DNA from 4 places in the Rossellomorea sp. YZS02 genome. Region 2 is predicted to be linked to each of the others. Evidence: riboswitches for the same ligand, from Rfam matches in the RefSeq annotation. Region 2 holds a riboswitch; each other region holds the start of a gene.
The links. Region 2 has a riboswitch for cobalamin ahead of SLH55_RS13405 (ABC transporter substrate-binding protein). Riboswitches for the same ligand answer to the same signal wherever they lie in the genome.
Positions count from the first base shown of each region.

Region 1: another riboswitch for cobalamin. It lies ahead of SLH55_RS19805 (ribonucleoside-diphosphate reductase subunit alpha); the one in region 2 lies ahead of SLH55_RS13405 (ABC transporter substrate-binding protein).
Region 3: another riboswitch for cobalamin. It lies ahead of SLH55_RS14730 (acyl-CoA thioesterase); the one in region 2 lies ahead of SLH55_RS13405 (ABC transporter substrate-binding protein).
Region 4: another riboswitch for cobalamin. It lies ahead of metE (5-methyltetrahydropteroyltriglutamate--homocysteine S-methyltransferase); the one in region 2 lies ahead of SLH55_RS13405 (ABC transporter substrate-binding protein).

Region 1 is NZ_JAXBLY010000023.1:31,423-37,049, forward strand. Features, by position in the region: gene SLH55_RS19780 (MurR/RpiR family transcriptional regulator) at 1-177, opposite strand, end outside; gene gndA (NADP-dependent phosphogluconate dehydrogenase) at 340-1,752, shown strand; gene SLH55_RS19790 (hypothetical protein) at 1,793-1,957, opposite strand; gene SLH55_RS19795 (SurA N-terminal domain-containing protein) at 2,077-2,847, opposite strand; gene SLH55_RS19800 (VOC family protein) at 3,366-3,776, shown strand; cobalamin riboswitch at 3,930-4,110, shown strand; gene SLH55_RS19805 (ribonucleoside-diphosphate reductase subunit alpha) at 4,237-5,627, shown strand, end outside.
Region 2 is NZ_JAXBLY010000012.1:135,604-141,230, reverse strand. Features, by position in the region: gene SLH55_RS13425 (MFS transporter) at 1-150, opposite strand, end outside; gene SLH55_RS13420 (C45 family peptidase) at 380-1,435, shown strand; gene SLH55_RS13415 (hypothetical protein) at 1,717-1,872, opposite strand; gene msrA (peptide-methionine (S)-S-oxide reductase MsrA) at 1,928-2,461, opposite strand; cobalamin riboswitch at 2,670-2,870, shown strand; gene SLH55_RS13405 (ABC transporter substrate-binding protein) at 3,007-3,972, shown strand; gene SLH55_RS13400 (FecCD family ABC transporter permease) at 3,935-4,993, shown strand; gene SLH55_RS13395 (adenosylcobinamide amidohydrolase) at 4,990-5,627, shown strand, end outside.
Region 3 is NZ_JAXBLY010000014.1:67,513-73,139, forward strand. Features, by position in the region: gene SLH55_RS14710 (flotillin family protein) at 201-1,715, opposite strand; gene SLH55_RS14715 (DUF1761 domain-containing protein) at 2,336-2,704, opposite strand; gene SLH55_RS14720 (AraC family transcriptional regulator) at 2,718-3,650, opposite strand; gene SLH55_RS14725 (zinc ribbon domain-containing protein) at 3,683-3,937, opposite strand; cobalamin riboswitch at 4,019-4,208, shown strand; gene SLH55_RS14730 (acyl-CoA thioesterase) at 4,363-4,836, shown strand; gene SLH55_RS14735 (DASS family sodium-coupled anion symporter) at 4,893-5,627, opposite strand, start outside.
Region 4 is NZ_JAXBLY010000019.1:71,653-77,279, reverse strand. Features, by position in the region: gene thiC (phosphomethylpyrimidine synthase ThiC) at 1-1,416, shown strand, start outside; SAM riboswitch class I at 1,688-1,795, shown strand; cobalamin riboswitch at 1,870-2,055, shown strand; gene metE (5-methyltetrahydropteroyltriglutamate--homocysteine S-methyltransferase) at 2,213-4,486, shown strand; gene SLH55_RS17685 (biotin transporter BioY) at 4,819-5,379, shown strand; gene SLH55_RS17680 (GNAT family N-acetyltransferase) at 5,422-5,627, opposite strand, start outside.

The sequences.
Region 1 (5,627 bases), on a different contig from region 2:
GAATCTGAAAACTGTGGCATCTGCAATACCAAGATACTCTGCGACACCACTGATGGTTGTGTGGATAATTTTTTCAGGATTAGCAATAATAAAATCAGCAATCATCTTTTCTTTTTGACTAAGTTTCGAATAATGAGAACGGATTCGTGGAAAACAATGTTGAGCGTTTTCATCCATGGTTAAAGAAACCTCCTATGGGACATCTGTGAAAATAATTTTAACTCAATTAATGAAATAAAAAAATATTATTTCATAAAAATCCACCACGAAAATTTATTTCGTATTATAATAATAACGGTGAAGAGTTGTATTTATTCGTATTGAAAGGAATGATCGTTTATGACAAAACAACAAATAGGAGTCGTTGGAGTCGGAGTAATGGGTAAGAGCCTTGCTCTGAATTTTGAAAGCAGGGGCTATTCAGTTTCTATATATGATGTGTCAGATGAAAAGGTAAGAGAGGTACTGGATGAGCATAAGGGAAAGAATCTGGTTGGAACTCATGAAGTAAATGAATTTGTACAATCCTTGGAAGTACCACGTAAAATATTGATCATGGTACCTGCCGGGGATATTACTGATAAAGCAATTGATTCATTGCTTCCTCACCTGGATAAAGGCGATATTCTCATTGATGGTGGTAACACGTATTACGAGGATACAATCCGCCGCAACAAGGATTTGGATGAAAAGGGAATTAACTTCATTGGAGCAGGAGTTTCAGGTGGAGAAGAAGGTGCCCTATATGGCCCTGCGATTATGCCAAGTGGTCAGAAAGAAGCGTATGATCTGGTTGAACCTTTCCTCACTGCCATTGCAGCAAAAGTAAAAGGAGATGCCTGCAGTACATACATAGGTCCTGATGGATCCGGCCATTATGTGAAAATGGTACATAACGGAATTGAGTACAGTGATATGCAGCTCATTTGTGAAGCGTATTATCTGATGAAAAATGTACTTGGTTTAAATGCAAATGAGCTTCATGAGATTTTCAAAGAGTGGAATGAAGGTGAACTCGACAGCTATCTGATTGAAATCACCGCAGATATCTTTACAAAGGTGGATGAAGAAACAGGCAAGCCTCTTGTCGATGTCATTTTGGATACTGCCGGGCAAAAGGGTACCGGGAAATGGACGAGCATCAGCTCTCTTGAATTAGGTGTACCATTGTCGATCATCACCGAATCCGTTTTTGCACGCTTCATCTCAGCAATGAAGGAAGAACGTGTGAAGGCAAGCAAGATCCTGAGGGGTCCTAAGAATAAAGAATTTAAAGGAGACAAACAGGAATTCATCGAGATGATTCGTAAGGCATTGTACTTAAGTAAAATCTGTTCATATGCTCAAGGGTTTGCACAGCTTCAATCGGCTTCAGATGAGTACAATTGGAATTTGAAACCAGGCGAAATTTCTATGATCTTCAGAGGTGGTTGCATCATCCGCGCTGGTTTCCTGGAAGAAATCAAGAATGCCTATGACCGTGAACCAGGCTTAACGAATCTGCTCCTTGATCCTTACTTCAAGGAAATTGTAGAAAATTATCAGGATGAAGCCAGGGAGGTTGTGGCCACAGCCATCAAGTTGGGTATTCCTGTACCAGGCCTTGCCAGTGCATTGGCATATTATGATAGCTATCGATCTGAATCGCTTCCGGCAAATCTGCTTCAAGCCCAAAGGGATTATTTCGGTGCCCATACGTATCAGCGAATAGACAAAGAAGGCACCTTCCATACGGATTGGTTATCTAAATAATAGAATGAAGAGCCCTGTGGGGAATCCCACAGGGCTCTATTCATTCATCTTTCGTATCGTGTTTTTTCTTTTCGTCTTGCTGGTCTTTTTTTAGTTCGTCAATTGGAATAGGGTCGACGTTTTGCTCACTCTCATGCTGGTCGAGGATACTTTCATCGTCCTTCTCAGCATTCTCAGGGTTATGATTGGTGGTATTTTTCGGCATGATGCATGTTCCTCCTCATAATGATCGGTTCTTATACCTTACCCCCTCTGGAAAGCAGAAAACCTCTAAAAGGATAAAAAAAAGAAAGCCGCCTTTTGAAGGCGGCTTTCTGAAATGAGTTAGATTTTCACATCGATTTTAGCATTTTTCTTTAAATCTTCGACATGCTGAACGAGTTTTTCTTGTTTCTTCTGTTGTTCCAGCTGTGTTTTGATCTGTGGTTTTACATCTTCATACTTTGGTGCATCCTTAGATTGATCACTGCCTTGTTGGCTGGCATATTGATCATAAAACTTCTTCATTTCATCTTCGGTTACTTCGTCTACCTTGATTTCTTTATCAACGTAGTTCGTATATTTAATATTTTCAGCAATTTGGGTTTTTAGCTCGCCCATCGTAAATCCGGCTTTCTTCATGGCTTCTTCGAATTGCTTTTCATCTTTGTATTGCTTTTTCACTTCTTCTAGCTGTTTATTGATTTCATCCTCAGATGCCTTATAGCCCTTTTCATCTGCTTGTTGCATAAGAAGGGTTTGTCCTACCAGGCTATCGATGGTTTGATCTTTGATCTTCTTAACTGCATCCTTACTCGTTGGATCCTGACCCATTTGTTGGTACTGCATCTGTGATTGAGTCAACACGTTGTTGAAGTCTTCGCCTTTAATTTTTTCATCGTTGACAATGGCAACGACCTTATCTTTCTCTACCTTTTGTTCATCCATTTTCTTTTGCATTTCTTCCATCCTCTTCGCTTGCTCTTCTTGTGCCTTTTTGTCAGAGGCTTCTGTTTTCGGTTTATCGTCAGCTTTTTGGCTCTCCTCATCCGAACCGCAAGCGGCTAGTCCAATTGTTAATAATGCTAATAGTAAAGTCGTTAATAGTTTCTTCATAGTAGACTCCTTTCAGAACTAAGGTGTGATTTCCAAAAAAATCACTTAATGCGCATTTTAAATGAAAAAGCCTTAAAAAGAAAGTATTTAGGCTAAAAAGTATTGATTGTAATGAGGATGACACACAGGTAAACTGGTGCTCCTCCTTGTATTCACCTGTATGTATACGATTACAAAGAAGAAATCACCTCCAAATAGGATATGAATTTCAAATGATTATTACATTAAAAAAAGAGGCTGCTTAAATCGAGAATACTCCATTTAAACAACCTGAAAAAAATATTGGGGACCAAAGAATACTGTCAAACAACCTTCTATTTGAATTATAGAGAGAGGGGGGGATGAGCTCAACCAACATAAAAGGAGATGAGGACTGAACAGTGTCCATTTGAAGAGAGTATTCAATCTTCTTCTGCCCTTTTCAACGAAAATAATAATTATAGGCATATTCCAATGGGGAGGGATTTTCTTCCTTTTGTTGAATTGGTAACAGTATAACGATAAAAAGGAGAGAGAAGATGAAGCAACTGATAAGAGTGGGGACGATTTACATCCCGGTAAGTGATGTCCAAATGGCGAGTACATGGTATCAGGAAAAGTTAGGCGCCGAGCTGAACTATATGGACGAAGATAAAGCTATATTAGATCTTGCTCATCAAAGCATTTTTTTGGTGAGCTCGATAGAAGGAGAAAGCAGCAATTTTTTAGATAAGCGCCGAAATAAGCGATTTTCCTTAACGTTTGAAGTGGATGGTATAAGTGATTTAAACAACTTGAGAGAGTATTTGCTTGATCAGGAAGTGGAGACGGGGAAGATCGAGGACAGGGGCCACAGTGGACTTAATTTCGTATTCGCGGACCCTGATGGCAATCTATTTGATGTGTGGAGTGAATTAAGTCCACAGTTTAAAGAAGCCTTTAATGTGTAAAAGAAGAAACCATCTTGATGCTTGACTCTAAATAGAAGAAGAGCGATACTTGTAAAAGTTTAATAGATTTGCTTGTATTTCTAAAATAAATCGTATATGATGATGAAGAACACAACATTTTGTGTTCTTTTGAAATTAATTAACTATATATTGATTATAACCTGTGAATAGGGTGTCTGTTGAGACTTAAAAGGGAATCCGGTGTGAAACCGGAGCTGTCCCCGCAACTGTATGTGCCGACGAAATAAGGAACTGCCACTGTCGATAAGATGGGAAGGCCTTAGAGTAGAATGAAGCGCTAGCCAGGAGACCTGCCTTATTTATCACGTGTTATCTTCTTCGGGAATTGGGAGGATAAAGCGAGGATTGTAATAGGCTAAAGTCTATTTATATCTCCGTCTATATAAAGCCCATCCTTTTAGAAGGATGGGCTTTTTTTACTCCTTCCCCACTATTCAAAATGGGAGGAATCATTGTGTCAATCACAGTAAATGAACGGCTAAAAGAGGTAGAAGAGATTCTAAAAAGTCTGCACAGTCGGTTTCCGGATCTTTATTTCACCGAATACAATGAAAAGATTTGGCTCTATGCTGAACAACAGGACATGAATAAAGAAGGACTCTATCATTTTATGATCCTGACAGCAGTTGAACGTATCTCCGCACATGAACCGGATTGGACATATGTCGCCGCATCACTGTACATAAAGGATTTATATCAGAGGACGGCCTTATCAAGGGGGACGTCAGAAGAGAATCCGTACGGCTCCTTTTATCAAGTGGTCAAAGATTTAACTTCTTCACAATTATATACACCTGCCTTGCTTGATTGTTATAGCAAAGAAGAATTGGACTACTTGGGCTCCAAGCTGGATTCGACCAGGGATCATCTCCACACATACATAGGAATTGTTACATTGGCCGAGAGATATTTAACAAAGTCCCATGAAGGCGCCATTCTGGAGTTGCCACAAGAGCGATTTATGATCATAAGCATGACCCTGTTCAGGAACGAAGCGAAAGAAAAGAGAATCTCCTTGATTGAAGAAGCCTATTGGGCGCTTTCCAACTTGTATATGACGGTGGCAACCCCTACATTTGCGAATGCAGGGAAGAGTCATGGCCAGTTATCCAGCTGTTTCATAGATACTGTGGAAGATGACTTAAGAAGTATTTATGACAGCAATACAGATGTTTCCACATTGAGTAAAAATGGCGGGGGATTAGGAATTTATTTAGGAAAGGTCCGGAGCAGAGGAAGTGATATCAAAGGCTTTAAAGGGGTGAGCTCAGGTGTCATCCCCTGGATGAAGCAACTGAATAATACGGCGGTTTCCGTCGATCAATTAGGACAGCGCCAGGGGGCGATTGCCGTATATTTAGACGTATGGCATAAAGACATCTTTCCTTTCCTTGATACACGTTTGAACAATGGGGACGAAAGACAGCGGACACATGACCTTTTCACAGGAGTCTCAATTCCGGACTTATTTATGGAACAAGTGGAGGAGAGGAAAGATTGGTATTTATTCGATCCTCATGAAGTGAAAACAGTCATGGGATATTCACTGGAAGATTTCTATGATGAAAGGAAAGGCAAGGGATCATTTCGGGAGAGGTACTGGGATTGTGTAGATCATCCGCTGCTTTCCAGAGAAGTGGTTCCGGCCATTGACATTTTTAAGCGGATCATGATATCCCAGCTCGAAACGGGGACACCTTATATGTTTTACCGTGATACCGTTAACCGCCTGAATGCAAATTCCCATAAAGGAATGATCTATTGCAGTAATTTATGTACGGAAATTGCTCAGAATATGAGTCCAACCGTTATAGAAGAAGAAGTAATTAA
Region 2 (5,627 bases):
AAACATCAGAACGAGCAATATATCGGAGGAGGTTAATCCTCTTTCGAAATAGAATAATGTTAAAACGGGTTGAAGAAAGCTGATTGTACCAAAAAAAGAAATCCAAAATAGCATCCGGATATTATGGGATGCGAGCGTTTGTTTCATCATAAAATGTCTCCTGCTTCCTGATTTAATTTATACTCTGGAAGAAGGAGCGCCGTTTCCTGTTACAAACTCAGAACGTTCACTCCTTCTTGAATTAGTGAAAGTGTTTTTTGAGTTTTTTGCATGATATTTCCTCCTACAATTTGATGAATTAAGTGTAGCATAACAGGCGTTAAAGGGATAAGGTATTTATTCGACATTATATTAAGTGTGCAGAAAGGGTTATAGATGAATGAAAAAAGTTGTATTAGATGTATTGCAGTCAAGAGGGACTTACTATGAAATCGGCCTTCAGCTAGGACATGAACTTCGGAAATCCCCCCTTTACACCCATCATCTGGAGCGCCGTAGGAAGTCACTGCGAAACTACAAAGTGGATATCATGGAAGCGAAGAGATTCATTCTTCAGTATGCACCCGGCTTGTGGGATGAATTACAGGGTTTATCTAAAGGATTGCAATGGTCCATGGAGGAAACTGTTCATGAATATTCAGGCTTTCAGCAGGAGTGGATAGAGTCCGGTTGTTCATCTCTGGCGAAAGATGGTGTTTATGTAAGAAATTATGATTACCATCCCAAAACGTATGAGGGAAGGCTTCTATTAGTAAAGCCTTCAGGAGGGTATGCTTCTATAGGTTTCTCCGGCAGAGGGATCGGTCGGATTGACGGGTTGAATGAAAAAGGATTGGCAGTTGGCTTTCACTTTGTAAATCGCTTAAAACCTGGAGAAGGCTTCATATGTACGACAATCGCCCGGATCATCCTTGATACCTGTAAAGATTCTGACGAGGCCATTGATGTTTTGCGCAAGCTCCCTCACCGCCATAGCTTTAACTACTCTTTGTATGATCGAAGTGGAAAGGCAGCTGTGGTGGAGGCGTCTCCAAGAGGCATTGGGGTTTATCATTCATCAACTCTTGGTTGTACCAATCATTTTCAAATGAATCATATGAAGAAGGATAATCGTCATTATTTAAAGGATTCTCTGAAAAGGCTGAGCGTACTGCAATCCGAACAAAAAGAGAGGTTGACCATGGAAAGGGCCCTAAATCTGTTTAATGATGGCGAGGGCCCTGTTTTCAAGAAGGCCTATGATTCTTGGGCTGGGACCATTCATACATGTGTATTTTATTGTGAAACGTTGCAATGCTTAATCGGATTCGGTGAAAGTGCAAAAGGAGTAAAGATAGACTTTCAGGACTGGATGGAGGGAGATGACATCCCCATTCGGACGATAACCGGACATTTCGACACTGACGTCCGATTCTTATTTATGGATGAGGAATAGGGACAAAGGGGAGGGAACCGAGCAAATCAAGGGATTAACGGCTTAACTAAGTGGAGGACTTCCTCGGTTCTTACTTTTAACGTTTACATCGCGGTATAAATTTATGTACAATTTGTATCATTCTTGAAAATTAGATGCCTTGGATGGTTTCGTGCTTGCATGTTCTTGGATGTAAAAGAATGTTCAATCAATCGCATCCCTCTCTACCCCTGGCTCGAATCCATCCTGCCCCATCAGGAAAAGAGGGGGAGGGCTCGAATATTAGCAGCCCTCACCATGCTTTATCTTCGTTCCGATGAATGATTATCCACCGTGTCCGAGTTGTTTACATTGGCTTCATCTTCATCGGGATAGGGATCGAAGAAATTAACGATCTTACCAGGTCCATCAAATCCGGTAACCTGTTCTAGATCACTTTTACTCTTTTCTTTATTCAAATGAAAAACTCCTTTCTACCCATTAGTTTGGTGAAAGGAGTTTATTTTCATGCCTTTAATTGTTTTTCCAATGATCTTCAATGAAATCATCTCGGCCTGACTTTTCGCGGTCCTGTTTATATTCATCAGGATTCTTTTTATAGTATTTTTGATGGTAATCCTCTGCAGGGTAAAAAGGTGATGCAGGAAGAATCTTAGTGACGATCGGTTTATTGAATCGGCCGCTGTCTTCTATTGCTTTCTTTGTCTTTTCCGCCGATAGCTTTTGTTGTTCATTGTGATAGAAAATAGCTGTACGGTACTGGTCACCGCGATCGTGGAACTGACCTCCGTCATCAGTAGGGTCAATTTGGGGCCAGTATAGTTCTAATAGCTGCTCGTAAGGAAAGAGGTCCGGATCAAAAGTGATTTGGACGACTTCATAATGTCCGGTGTTACCCCCTTTGATATCCTCATAAGAGGGGTCTTCCAGGTGCCCTCCAGCATATCCTGAAATCACGTCGATAATCCCGGGCAGCTCATCAAACGGCTTTACCATGCACCAAAAACATCCACCTGCAAAGGTGGCAATTTCTCTCTTAACATTCATACTAGCAAACCTCCTGTACCATATGTACTCCTCTAAAGCAGTAAAGTAATTGCTTGAACAGATTCTACCACGAATGGTTCATCGCCACAATGTATTAAACTTATGCACTTACATGAAAAAATGTAAATCTGCAAGTTTTCTGCAATTTTATGAAATTTCATTTCCCATCCGTCATAATTTGTGTATAATTCTTTTGAACGGAACAATTACATATGGTAAGAATTCAGGTGAAGCGGAAGGCATGTTTCTTCTTAGCTTCTTAATAGGGAAGTTGGTGTAATTCCAACGCGGTCCCGCCACTGTAAATGGTAGTTTGCTGAAAGTATGCCACTGTGCGAAGCGTGCATGGGAAGGTATCAGCAAACAATGACCATGAGCCAGGAGACCTGCCTGAGTTTTTTTCGCACCAAATCTACGCGGATAGAGAGGTGTAATGTGCATGGTTTATTGTTTTGAACCCTATATATGCATCTTACACAACATCTCTGGTCCACTAGAGATGTTTTTTTCTGTCTACAATCTACATTCACAGGGGGAATAAGGAAATGAAACACACATTTAAGGTAATACTCTCATTATTTTTGGCCGTTGGGTTCCTTTCAGCATGCGGAACCAATGATGGTGATCAATCAAAGAATAAAGAAAATGCAGAGGTAAGTGGGGATTCATCAGAATTTCCTTTGTCTTTAAATGACGCATTGAATCATAAAGTTACACTGGAGGAACAACCTAAGCATATCGTTTCACTAATTCCAAGTAATACGGAAATTTTATTCGAACTTGGATTAAACAGGGAAATCGTCGGTGTTTCAGATTTTGATAACTATCCGAAAGAAGCCGCGGATAAAGAGAAGATCGGTGGAATGGAATTTAACGTCGAGAAAATTGTCAGCTTAGAACCCGATCTGGTCCTTGCCCATGAATCCACTGCCAAATCAGCGGAAGAAGGGTTGAATCAGTTGAAAGATGCTGGGATCAATGTATTCATCGTAGAGGATGCAAAAAGTTTTGAAGAAGTGTACACCACCATCAATGATATTGGTGTTCTTGTAGGGAAAAAAGACAAGGCAGCTTCTATTGTGTCTGACATGAAATCAGATTTGGAAGAGATTGAGAAAAAGGCAAATGAAGTATCAAATAAGAAGCGTGTGTATGTGGAAGTTTCTCCTTCACCGGACATTTATTCAACAGGAAAGAACACGTTCATCAATCAAATGCTTTCAATGGTCAATGCTGATAATGTCATGAGCGAACAAGAAGGATGGGTGAAGGTAAATCAGGAATCTGTCATTTCTTCGAATCCTGACGTGATCATCACAACGTATGGTTATTATAGCGAAAACCCGAAAGAACAAGTAATGAAGAGAGATGGATGGAAAGATGTCAATGCCGTGAAGAATGGGCATGTTTACGATGTTCATTCAGATTTAGTCACACGTACGGGTCCAAGATTGGTTGAAGGAGTAGAGGAAATTGCAAAGTCGATCTATCCAGAGGTATTTGCAAAATAGAATAGGGGTTACATACGGATTGGCTGGCCTATTTTTATTAGCGGCGGTTCTTGCAGCCATTTCAATCGGGACCATATCGATCCCGCCATTGGATATCGTTACAATCATCGGTTCTAAGTGGTTTGGCTTTGATTTACCTGAGACGGTCGATCCCATGTATTCGAACATCGTGTATACCATCAGGTTACCAAGAGTACTGTTAGCTTTACTGGTGGGGAGCTCTTTAGCCGTTGCCGGAGCTTCTTTCCAAGGATTATTGCGTAACCCGCTGGCCGATCCATATACATTGGGTGTCTCATCAGGGGCATCTGTCGGTGCAGTCATCACTTTATTTTTTCATTGGAGTATTCCGTTCATTGGGAAGTTTACGCTTCCCTTTTTCAGCATTATTTGCTCCATCATCACTGTATTTCTAGTACTATGGTTCGCACAAAAAGTCGAGAGGACCATGAAGGTTGAAACCATCATCTTGACAGGGATCATCTTCAGCTCGTTTTTAGGATCTTTGATTTCCCTGATGATCGCACTCACAGGCGAAGAATTGAGGCAAATCATCGGCTGGCTTCTTGGGAGCGTTTCTATGAGAGGGTGGGATTATATCACTATCATCTTTCCTTTCTTCCTTATAGGGACAATAGTACTCATCCTGAACGGCAAAGAGTTGAATGGAATGAGCTTCGGTGAAGAACAAGCCCGCCATATAGGCATATCCGTACATCAGAGAAAGCTTATCATTCTCATTGCCGGGAGTATCTTAACGGGATCAGCCGTCGCTGTCTCTGGAACAATCGGGTTCGTCGGTCTTGTCATCCCTCATTTTCTAAGAAGAATCGTCGGACATGATCATAAGCATCTTCTTCCCCTTTCCATCATCACAGGAGGAGGATTTCTCGTTCTCGCTGATTTACTCTCAAGAACCATCATCGCCCCGACTGAACTTCCAATTGGAGTGATTACGGCTTTGATCGGTGCTCCGATGTTCGCTTATATTCTCTTAAAGAAAAGGGGTTCTTCATCATGATCGCTGTTAACAGCGTCTCAGTGGGATATAACAATCATAAAATCGTTGATGACATGAATTTTCATGTGAATCAAGGAGAGTTTTTTGGCATTCTCGGGCCAAATGGCAGTGGGAAGACGACGCTATTAAAGGCACTTACCGGTCTTCTTCCGTTAATGGCTGGGACGATTGAATTGAAAGGAAGGCCGCTTACACAATATTCTTCGAAGGAATTAGCTAAGCATGTAGCTGTTCTGCCTCAAATATCGACTGAAACTTTTTCTTATGAAGTGAAAGAGACGGTCATGCTTGGTCGATATGCTCATCAGAAAGGTTTTATAAAAGGGGCAACGGAGAGGGATCGTGAAGTGGTTGACAAAGTGATGGACCAAACGGGTATTTCTTCTTTTCAAGACCGCTTCCTCCATGAACTGTCCGGTGGGGAACGTCAACGTGTGTTTCTTGCTCAGGCACTCGCGCAAGAACCCCAGATCCTTTTGCTTGATGAACCCACTAATCATCTGGATCTGTCCTACCAAAAATCGTTATTGGATTTAATCAAAGCACAGACAATCGAAGAAAAATTAACGGTCATATCCATTTTTCATGATTTGAATTTAGCAAGCCTTTACTGTGATCGCTTACTTCTATTAGA
Region 3 (5,627 bases), on a different contig from region 2:
TAGGGAATGGGGTTAGCAGGTGAAGTTTGGGTGGTTTCAGCTGTTGATTTTCTTCATGATTTCAGCAGCTGATTTCCGCTGTTTTTTCAGCAGCTGAATACACCTTAAACAAGGTACAGAACAACCTTTTCCACACTGCACCGATTTCATAATTAAAGAAGAGATGCTTCCTCCCGGAAACATCTCTCTTTACTTATTTCCTATTTATTTCCCTTGCCGGCTTCCTCTAACTCTTTTTCCTCCACTTCATTGGAGGCTGCCACTTCCTTATCTGCAGATTCGGAAATAGCAGGCTGATAATGCACAGGCTGGGTTCTGTTGGCATAAGACTTCAGTAGCTCGCCTACATCAATGCCTGTCATTTCACGGAGTGGTTCCTGCATGTCAAGCATCGTTCTCGTGATGCTCTTACCAAAGGATGGAACCCCTTGACCATTGCCTGAATCGATGATCTTGACCGAATCGATATTGTTCAGAGGCTGAGCGATCTTCTCTGCAAATATCGGAAGCATTTCAATGAGTTTCTCGGTGATGATGACATCTCCGTGTTTCTCCATGGCTTCTGCAAGAAGTTTACGGGATTCAGCTTCGGCTTTACCACGTTCACGGATGACATCTGCTTCTGCAGACCCTTCTTCCCTGCGGATCTTGGCTTTCGCTTCCCCGTCGATTTCCGATTTCCGTGCTTCGGCTTCTGCTTTACGAGTTGTTTCGTAATAATCTGCATCGGCTTTTGTTTTACGGACCTTGGATTCTTCCGCTTCGAGTTTAACCGCACGTTCACGTTCAAGGAATTGAAGGGTCAGCTCTTCTTCTTTTACTTCCTTGGCCAGTTTGGCTTTTTCAAGCTCGTATGACTGCTCGGATTTCGCTCTTGCACGCTCTGTTTCTTCTTTGAATGCAGCATCTTTGATGTCTTTTTCTTTCTTCGATTGAGCAATCGTAATTTGACGCTTGTACTCTTCTTCTTTCGCTTCCTGGTCGGTCTGTGCACGGTGAATGCGTGTTTCACGCTCTGTGTTCGCTTCTGCGATTTCCGCTTGCTTACGCACCTCTGCGATACGAGGACGACCAAGGTTTTTCAAATATCCGTTTTCTTCATCGGCATCCCGTATGTCCGTCAATCCGAGTGACGTGATTTTAAAGCCCATCAGATCAAGCTGTTTCTGGGCGATTTCCGATACATCGGCGTTGAATTTTTCACGGTTGCTGTTAATGTCTTCAACGGTCATTTTTGAAAGGATGGCACGAAGATTACTACCCAATACTTCGATGATTTCATCTTCAATTTCCTTTTGATCCTTCCCGAGGAACTGCTCGGCATAGTTGGCGATCCCGTTCAGGGTGTCGGCCACTTTCACCATGGCCACTGCATCGGCGACAATCGGAACTCCTCCGTTTGTATACACTCGTGGAGTGGAAAGCTTCAATTGGAAAGATGTAAGGTTAACAGGCGTGCTTGTTTGGAAACGTCTTAATCTGTATCCTCCACCACGGATGATTTTCATGGAACGGCCTTCCTGGTCGGTGAAAATATTCGATTCCTTTTCAGGATCCCCCAGTTTTGGTCCGGTAATGATCAATGCCTGATTGGATCTTGCGGTACGATAACGAAACCTCATCCAGAAATAATATGCGATCCCTACAATTGCCGCAATGACCAGTACAGGAATCAAGAAAACGAAAAATCCAATAACACTCAATGATCCTAGCATTCTGACAACCCCTCTCGACATTTTGTTTAAACCAGCATGCTGTCTGATTTAATTTTTAAATAAAAGTGCTAGCTACACTACTATATACGGATGCCAGAATGAAAAAGTTTCAAAAAATTAGGCTATTCTCCTATTTTTATATAAAGGCTGTTTTCATATACCTTGTTGCTTTTGGATGTAGCGAGTGGCGGTTGATTTCCGCTACAGGTGCTCGCTTTCCGCTCCAATCAACTGACGAAAAGTTTGACTATCACATAGGAAATGTGGAGACTTCTTATGCCACTGCTTTTTCACTCTTTGCTGTGATTGATTTTATTTTAAAGTCCTTTACTTTTTTTAAACTGATGGACACAAACCATTTTGCTCTGTCAACCACTTACTACTCTAGAGGGTGAAGGGAACTGCGTAGACTCCTACGGAAAACGGGCGTGCCGAGACCCCGGAAGCGGTTTTTGCTGAGGAGGCTCGGCCGAACGTCCGTGGAAAGAGGGACTGTTCCCTTCACCCTCCTGCACCACACCCTGAATGACAGAGCATTCGCAAATCTTAGTTTGTATATAAACTTTGCGAAAACAGCTTATATAAAAAAGCCTGAACCTGTAAAAGTTCAAGCTTTCATCCTATAAAAACCAGCCATGTAATGCACCAAGCAAAGTAAAAATGATGAGATGATCACCAATGGCAATCAGGAACATCCTTTTGGTCATGAGTCCAAAAAGTGCATTTTTTAAATAAACAATGGAAACCAATATCCCAACGATTCCTCCTACCAACGCTCCTGAAGCTAAACCACTGGATTCCGTCCCTTGAACGAGAACTCCTACCAGGGCAGAACTAATGAATGCCACCAGGACAGCCACCACATATTTCACCGGGCCTGCTCCATCCTGATCTTTCTTCCCAAGAAGGATTGAATAAAAAATCCCGCCGTATATCATATACAACACGGCCCCCGCTAAAAACGCGAACATATTCAAATCTGCTGTCATCCCTATTCCTCCATTAATTCGGTTCAATGGCCAGTGCGATCGCCTTTATACCACATCTTATCTCAAGCGACCCTGGTATACCCTTTACCTCAACAAGTTCAACCGGATTCCCCAAATACCTAAAGCCGCTTTGTGGCAGCCAATAACTATAAAGCTCCGAGTAACATTCAATCAGCATGCCCCTTTCCTCATAATCGACTGGCTCAGGAAACTCATATATCACATGCTTCCCTCCGGAGAAATGATTGGTGTCCTCCCCGGGGATACTGCGCCCCTTAACGCCCAACCGGCATTCATACCTGTTTTTTTCAGCAGGGGTGATGTACGGGTTACTCTTAGGTACACCGAATAACAACGGGCTGTCCTCCAATAGATCCCTTGCATTCCCCCAATGATAAAGATCCCGCCACACTGCAGGAATCCCTTTGACGTAGGATCCTGTATGGTATCGGTTGACAGTGGAGCATCCTGGTAAATGTGCGACTTTCACTTTGGAAAGGTCCAGCCATTTAAACTCATTATAAGTCTCTCTATCCCGGGATGCTTTCGGATTTGTGCTGGAAAGTTTAGATTTCTTGCTATTAATATATTCCCTTGGAAATCGTTCTAAATAAGCACCTTCCCTCCAGCTTTTCGGATTGGTGTTGAAATAGGTATTGAACGAATAGGTGAAATAAGATAAAGAAGAAAATCCACATTTCAAGGCAACTTCAGTCACAGGAACCCTTGGCTCATAAATCAGCATATGTGCGGCATTTTCCAATCGAATCCTTTTCACATAACCTGCAGGGGTCTCACCTATGAACCCTTTAAACAATCGTTGGAAGTGATAAGGTGAATAGGTAGAGACTTTGGCGAGATGCTCTAAAGATAAGTCTTCTGTAAGATGTTGATCTATGTATTGAATTACTCTATGAATCTGCGTCTGTTGATCACTATATGTCATTTCGATTCCTCACATGCATTCAATGAATCTCCCTATTTCCATCGTTCAAGCTTGTGGATATTCCTCACAAACATACCTGATAAAAATGCCGGGACCCCCATTTCAATGCATTTGTTTTTCACAAAAAGCTTCATTTCGTCCATCGTAATATCCTTTTGAGTGAATTCTCCTTGCTGGTAACAGTGCTTACAATACATGACACTTTCCTCTGAATTTTTTTCCGTCCCCCGATCTTCTGCCTTCTTCAGCGGCATGGCACAACTTTGACATTTATTGAATTTCTTCACAATATCCCATCCCCTTTTCTTCATTTTACCATAGAGGGTGCTCATTCTATGAAAGTCTATGATAAAATAAAACCGTTCACAATTTAATCATTGCTCATTGGTGAAAATGATATGTTCATTTTCTTTAAAGGGAAGTTGGTGAAAATCCAACGCGGTCCCGCCACTGTAAGGCTGAGATTCCATATGGATCCACTGTTTCGCATCGAAATGGGAAGGAATATGGAATCGGAGACGCTGAGCCAGGAGACCTGCCAAGCTGAGAAGAACACGAAAGTTCCTACGGGAGATAGGAGGGTGTTGCGCATATGAAACGTCATACAGGGAACCAAGGGATCCCGGACGCTCGTTTGGAGTAACTGCATCTTCTTTTCACAAAGGAAGATGTTTTTTTGTTTCGCCATTATACAATCAGGGAGATGACAAGAATGGAACAAGCTTATTCTGTTGAGCGTTCACGAACCGTACAAACCAGATTGGTACTGCCACCGGATACCAATCATATGCAAACAATCTTCGGGGGAAAGGTATTGGCATTTATCGATGAAATTGCTGCGCTGTCAGCGATGAAGCATTCGAGCTCTGTGGTAGTCACGGCTTCGATCGATTCGGTCGATTTTCTGTCATCCGCAACTGTCGGAGACGCACTCAGCCTCGAGTCGATTGTAACTTCCACGGGAAGGACTTCAATGGAGGTGTACGTAAAAGTTTTCTCTTCGAATCTATTGACAGGTATCAAAACCTTGACGACGGAATCATTCCTTACCATGGTTGCGGTGGATGAAAACGGTAAGCCGAAACCGGTGCCGAAAGTGATCCCGGAAACAGAAGAGGAGAAGAGATTGTTCAACTCAGCTGTTCTGAGGAAGGAACATCGGAAGAACCGGGCATTGATAAAATAAGTTTTTGGGTATGGACAGCACGCTGTTCATACCCTTTTTTAACACTAAATATTGTCTTACCAGTAAAAGAACACCGAGCAGATGATGACGGCGATCCATGCTGTGGATGACCAAATTCCCGCCCGCATTAAATCCTTGTCGGTAAAATAACCGTACGAGTAGCTGATCAGATGAACCGGGGACTGGGTGACGAGGAAAAATCCCGGGACGCATGCCAGGAACACCGGCATGGCAATTTGCATGGGTGATAAACCCGGGATTGTGTGCCCGATCGTGATGCTGAGAGGGAGCATGATGGTCAAAAACCCCAGGATATTGACGAATACGATCCGAATAATACTCGTACATAAGATGAGGAGCAGGATGATCACCCAGGATTGGTGGCCAGTAAGTATAGAATTCAACCCTTCTGCCATCCATTCAATCGTCCCTGTCTCGACCAGCATCCCCGATACCATCAGAGTGGAGGCAAAAAAGAGCATCAGATCCCAATCAATCGATTCCCGCGCTTCTTCCCACTTCCATACTCCTGCAAAAGGAATGACGGTCATACATGCGCCCAGAAGGCCAACTTGAGGAATGGAATATCCATGTAGAGGCTGTGCAATCCACAGGATCAACGTTCCCCCGATGATACACATGATTTTCTTTTCATTGATGCCGACCGGCCCAAGCTCACTGATTCTTTTTTCGATCAATGCCAATAACAGCTTTCGGTCAATCTTCTCAGGGGGAAAGATCATTAAGAATATCCCCCACAATATCACGATAAAAAGCAGCACCGGTATTCC
Region 4 (5,627 bases), on a different contig from region 2:
GCAAACCGAAATCCTTTACGGGCAAAAAAGGGTGGTAACATCACTCAAATGCACTACGCAAAGAAAGGAATCATTACACCAGAAATGGAGTTCATCTCAATCCGGGAAAATGTGGATCCGGCTTTTGTAAGAGATGAGGTGGCAAGCGGAAGGGCAATCATACCTTCTAATATCAATCATCCTGAATGTGAGCCCATGATCATCGGCCGACACTTCCATGTGAAGATCAATGCGAATATCGGCAATTCTGCTGTATCATCCTCGATTGAAGAAGAAGTGGAGAAAATGACATGGGCAACCAGGTGGGGCGCAGATACCATCATGGACTTATCGACAGGGAAAGACATTCATACTACACGTGAGTGGGTGATTCGGAACTCTCCCGTCCCTGTAGGTACTGTACCGATCTATCAAGCTCTGGAAAAGGTAAACGGGATAGCAGAAGATCTTACGTGGGAGGTGTACCGGGATACGCTGATCGAGCAGGCAGAGCAGGGTGTTGATTACTTTACCATCCATTCCGGGGTATTGTTGAGATATATTCATTTAACCGTTGATCGTACCACAGGTATCGTGTCACGGGGAGGTTCGATCATGGCACAGTGGTGTCTGGCCCATCATAAGGAGAACTTTCTTTATACCCATTTTGAAGAAATTTGTGAAATTGCAGAGGCTTATGATATTTCGATTTCACTAGGGGATGGATTAAGACCGGGGTCGATCGCAGATGCCAATGACGAAGCCCAATTTGCTGAGCTTGAAACACTGGGCGAGTTAACGAAAATCGCTTGGAGGCATGATGTCCAGGTGATGATTGAAGGGCCTGGTCATGTCCCGATGCATATGATTAAAGAAAACGTGGATAAGCAAATGGAAATCTGTCATGAAGCCCCTTTCTATACATTGGGACCATTAACGACAGATATTGCACCAGGATACGATCATATCACTTCTGCCATTGGGGCTGCGATGATCGGCTGGTTCGGGACGGCGATGCTCTGTTATGTAACACCAAAGGAACATCTCGGGCTTCCGAATAAAGACGATGTCCGGGAAGGCGTCATTGCATACAAGATTGCCGCCCATGCAGCTGATTTAGCGAAGGGGCATCCAGGTGCACGCATAAGGGACAACGCCCTTTCCAAAGCACGATTCGAGTTTAGATGGAATGATCAATTCAATCTCTCCCTGGATCCTGAACGGGCAAGGGAGTATCATGATGAAACCCTCCCTGCCGAAGGGGCAAAGACCGCCCACTTCTGTTCCATGTGCGGACCCAAGTTTTGTTCTATGAGAATCTCACATGATATCAGGGGGATGAAGGGCAGTACTGTAGAGTCACAGTTTGAGAGGGACAAAGGGTTGAAAGAAAAGGCGAAGGAGTTTGTTGAAAATGGATCCAACCTCTACCGGTAATCAAGGTTCTCATATACTTTTGTTGCAGAAAGAAATGCTGATTCTGCACCAAAGGATCATGGACCTTGAGAAAGAAGTGAAGGGCATCCAGGCCAGGTGCAAACATGTCTTTTATGAAACTCCCGCCTCACGGAATTGCATCAAGTGCCATTATGCAGAAAGTACGTACTATTAAGGAGATTGAAAAAGGATGAAATTTTCTTTTGACAGTCAATTGTTCCCGTGCTACGATAAGTACTAATTTCCGAATAGTAAAAATATAAGCATAAAACTCTTATGTAGAGAGGTGGAGGGACTGGCCCTGTGAAACCCGGCAACCGTTCAATTTTTATTGAAAAGGTGCTAATTCCTGCAAAGCCTTGGCTTTGGAAAATAAGAGGGGATTCCACTAAATATGAAGCCCTCTCTTTCATTGATGGAGAGGGCTTTTCGTTATCTGGTAAAAGGACAATTGAATAGACAAATGCAATAGGTGCTGAGTTTTACTCAGCTAAGAGGGAAGACCGGTGAAAATCCGGCGCGGTCCCGCCACTGTATAGGGGAGCAACTTATCATTTAACCACTATTTCATCCGAAATGGGAAGGGGTAAGAAGCGACGATCCTGAGTCAGGAGACCTGCCTGTTGTATGCACTTATGCTCTACGGGGATATAGAGAGGGGTGAGGAATGCGTGTTGAGAATACCGATTGGTCTCGACTCTAGTTAAGTATGCGTATGAATCTCTCTTTCTTTTGAAAGAGAGATTTTTTTGTTGGGGCTATAATCACAATTCTGAAAAGATGGGGAGTGTGTTATTTGAGTAAGGTCATGAGTTCGAATTTAGGGTATCCGAGAATAGGGGAAAATCGTGAATGGAAAAAGGTATTGGAGAAATATTGGTCCAATAAGGTGGACGAAGAGACGTTCCAAAAACAAATGGAAGTTATACGTCTCGCGCATGTGAAGAAACAGAGGGATCAGGGAGTGGATTTGATTCCCCTTGGGGACTTCTCGCTTTATGATCATGTACTGGATACTGCCGTGATGTTTGGAGTCGTTCCGGAAAGATTTGACTATCAAGGTGGGAAAGTACCTCTCGATACGTATTTTGATATTGCAAGGGGGACGAAGGATTCCCCAGCATCGGAAATGACGAAATGGTTTAATACCAACTATCATTATATCGTCCCGGAATTTTCCGGCTCGGAACCTAAGCTGGTGGAAAATCGACCGCTGGCTTTTTACCGAGAAGCGAAAGAAAAGCTTGGTATCAAGGGGAAGCCTGTGATCATTGGGCCATTCACATTTGTGAAATTGTCTAAAGGGTATGATGATGGGGATGGAAACGCACTTGTGGAAAAATTGGTCCCTCTATACGCCAGAGTCTTAAAGGAATTACAGGAGGAGGGAGTAGAATGGGTGCAAATGGACGAGCCGATCTTATGTACCTCCATCTCCAGACAGGAGGTGGAACGCTTTAAAGAGGTCTATGGGGTATTAAAGCAATCTGCTCCCCATGTGAAGGTTATTCTTCAAACCTATTTCGATCGATTGGAGCATTATCAAGAGGTGATGGCCATACCTGTGGACGGGATAGGAATGGATTTTATTCATGATCGGGGAGAGAATTTGGATGCCATCAGAAGGAACGGGTTCCCTGCAGATAAGATACTCGCTGCCGGGGTGGTGGACGGCAGGAATATTTGGAGAAGGAATCTTGTTGACGCCCATTCATTTGTATCTTCATTGACTGATCTAGTATCGAAGGACCAATTAATCATTCAACCATCCTCCAGCTTGCTTCACGTACCGGTGACCGTGCGGAGGGAAGATGCTTTGGATCAAACCCTTAGAGAACGCTTGTCTTTTGCTGATGAGAAATTGAAGGAGGTGGTCATTCTTGCGAAAGCGATCGGGAAAGAAACGGGGATCTTACAGAAGGAGTTGGATGGAAGTGTGAAATCCATCGCTGCCCGGCATGAATCAGTCGGTAGCAGCAGAGAAGCATATGAAGAAAACCGATTGACTGTCAGGAGGTTGTCCCCCTATTCCATTCGCCGAAAGGTACAATCCGAGCTCCCCCTTCTTCCCACTACTACAATCGGGAGCTTTCCTCAGACCAGTGAGGTAAGGAGACAGAGATTGAAGTGGCGTAAGGGTGAGATTGGTGACGACGCATATCGGGAATTCATTCGTGGAGAAATAAAACGGTGGATCACCATCCAGGAAGAAGTCGGATTGGATGTGTTGGTACACGGTGAGTTTGAACGGACGGATATGGTCGAATTTTTCGGCGGAAAATTGGAGGGCTTTCAGTTCACAAGATTCGGATGGGTCCAGTCCTATGGATCGCGATGTGTGAAGCCGCCAATCATATATAGAGATGTGAAATTTATACAACCGATGACAGTGGATGAGACGGTATATGCCCAGTCGCTAACCAAAAAGCCGGTTAAAGGGATGTTAACAGGGCCGATCACCATTCTGAACTGGTCATTCGTGAGGGAGGATCTATCACGCAACACAGTAGCTAACCAGATTGCCTGCTCTCTCTGCAAAGAAATTGAATCACTTGAAGAACAGGGAATTCGGATGATCCAGGTTGATGAACCCGCTCTCAGAGAGGGATTACCATTGAAGAAGGAACGGTGGGATGACTATTTACAAGCTGCTGTTCATTCATTTAAGTTAGCCACTTCGTCAGTTCGGGATGAAACGCAAATTCATACCCATATGTGTTATGCCGATTTTGAAGATATCATGGAAGCCATCAGTGAACTTGATGCAGATGTCATCTCAATCGAGACGTCGAGGAGTCATGGTCAACTGATCAACATTTTTGAGGAAAGCATATACGACAAAGGGATAGGCTTGGGTGTGTATGATATTCACAGTCCCCGGATACCTGAGAGTGAGGAAATCATCAAGCATATTAAGCGTTCTTTAAAAGTGTTGAATCCTACACAGTTTTGGATTAATCCTGATTGTGGTTTGAAAACCAGGGGAATTGCTGAAACCATTTCATCCCTAAAAGTGATGGTGGAATCAGCGAAGCATGTCCGTTCAGAACTTCTCGTGAAGAATGAGTAAGAACATGCGTCATAGAATGAACATCATGAAAGGAGCAACAAATGTCCTACGTAGCCATCGGGAGAATTATACAGGTATACAATGAGCGATACCCTCAGCATACTTGCCTATATATGATCAGTGATAAGAGAGAAGATGAGTTGGAGAAGGGGAGAATATCTTTAAAATCTGAGGTGAAGCTTATGGCAAGTGAGAAGGTATGTAATATATATGCTCCCCAGTAATAGAGAACCTTGGGTCTACTCAACAGATGAAAATTTTCTTCCCCAATACACGTGATATGTGTTAACTTATACTTATATAGAGTTTACATACACAAGGGGGATTCACACATGAATGGAGAAAAACTGAGGATGATCATCCACTGTGCGATCTTTGCAGCGATGACGGGGATCTTCGCACAGATTGAAATACCATTGCCACTCGTTCCCATCAGCGGGCAAACACTGGCAGTCGGAATCACGGCTACGATCCTTGGAAGCAGATATGGGGCATTGTCGCTGATTTGTTATGCGGCACTAGGTGCTGTCGGGGTACCCGTGTTCGCAGGGTTCAGCGGGGGTGCGCAAGTGCTTGTCGGTCCGACCGGCGGCTATATTTTTGGCTTTATCGTAGCGGCTTTCTTTACAGGTTATATTCTTGAAAAAACGAAGTTCACCATTCCGATGGCGATGATCGCCAATACGGTTGGGATGATCATTACATTGATCCTGGGGACCATTCAACTGAAATTTGTAGCGGACCTGGGCTGGAATCAGGCGATGGCAGCGGGAGTTTATCCGTTTATCGTAGTCGGTCTGATCAAAGCGTTCCTGGCAAGCTGGATAGGTATTACGGTAAGAAAGCGTTTGGTTCAGGCAAAATTGATCCAGAGTCGGAAAGTGGCCGCATAAGTAAAAGTGGACTCCTATTTTTAGGAATCCACTTTTTTTTATTTAGAATTTATACATTGACCAGTAACCAATATCCTTAAATCCAATCCGTTTATATATCTTTCCTGCTTCAGGATTATCATAGAAAAGGCAAAGCTCTTTTCCTTCGTTTAGAACGTCACGGCAAAGCTTCGTCATGCACTCTGTGGCATATCCCTTTTTCTTATACTGGGGGTGGGTGCATACAGCGACGATCATGGCGGACATGC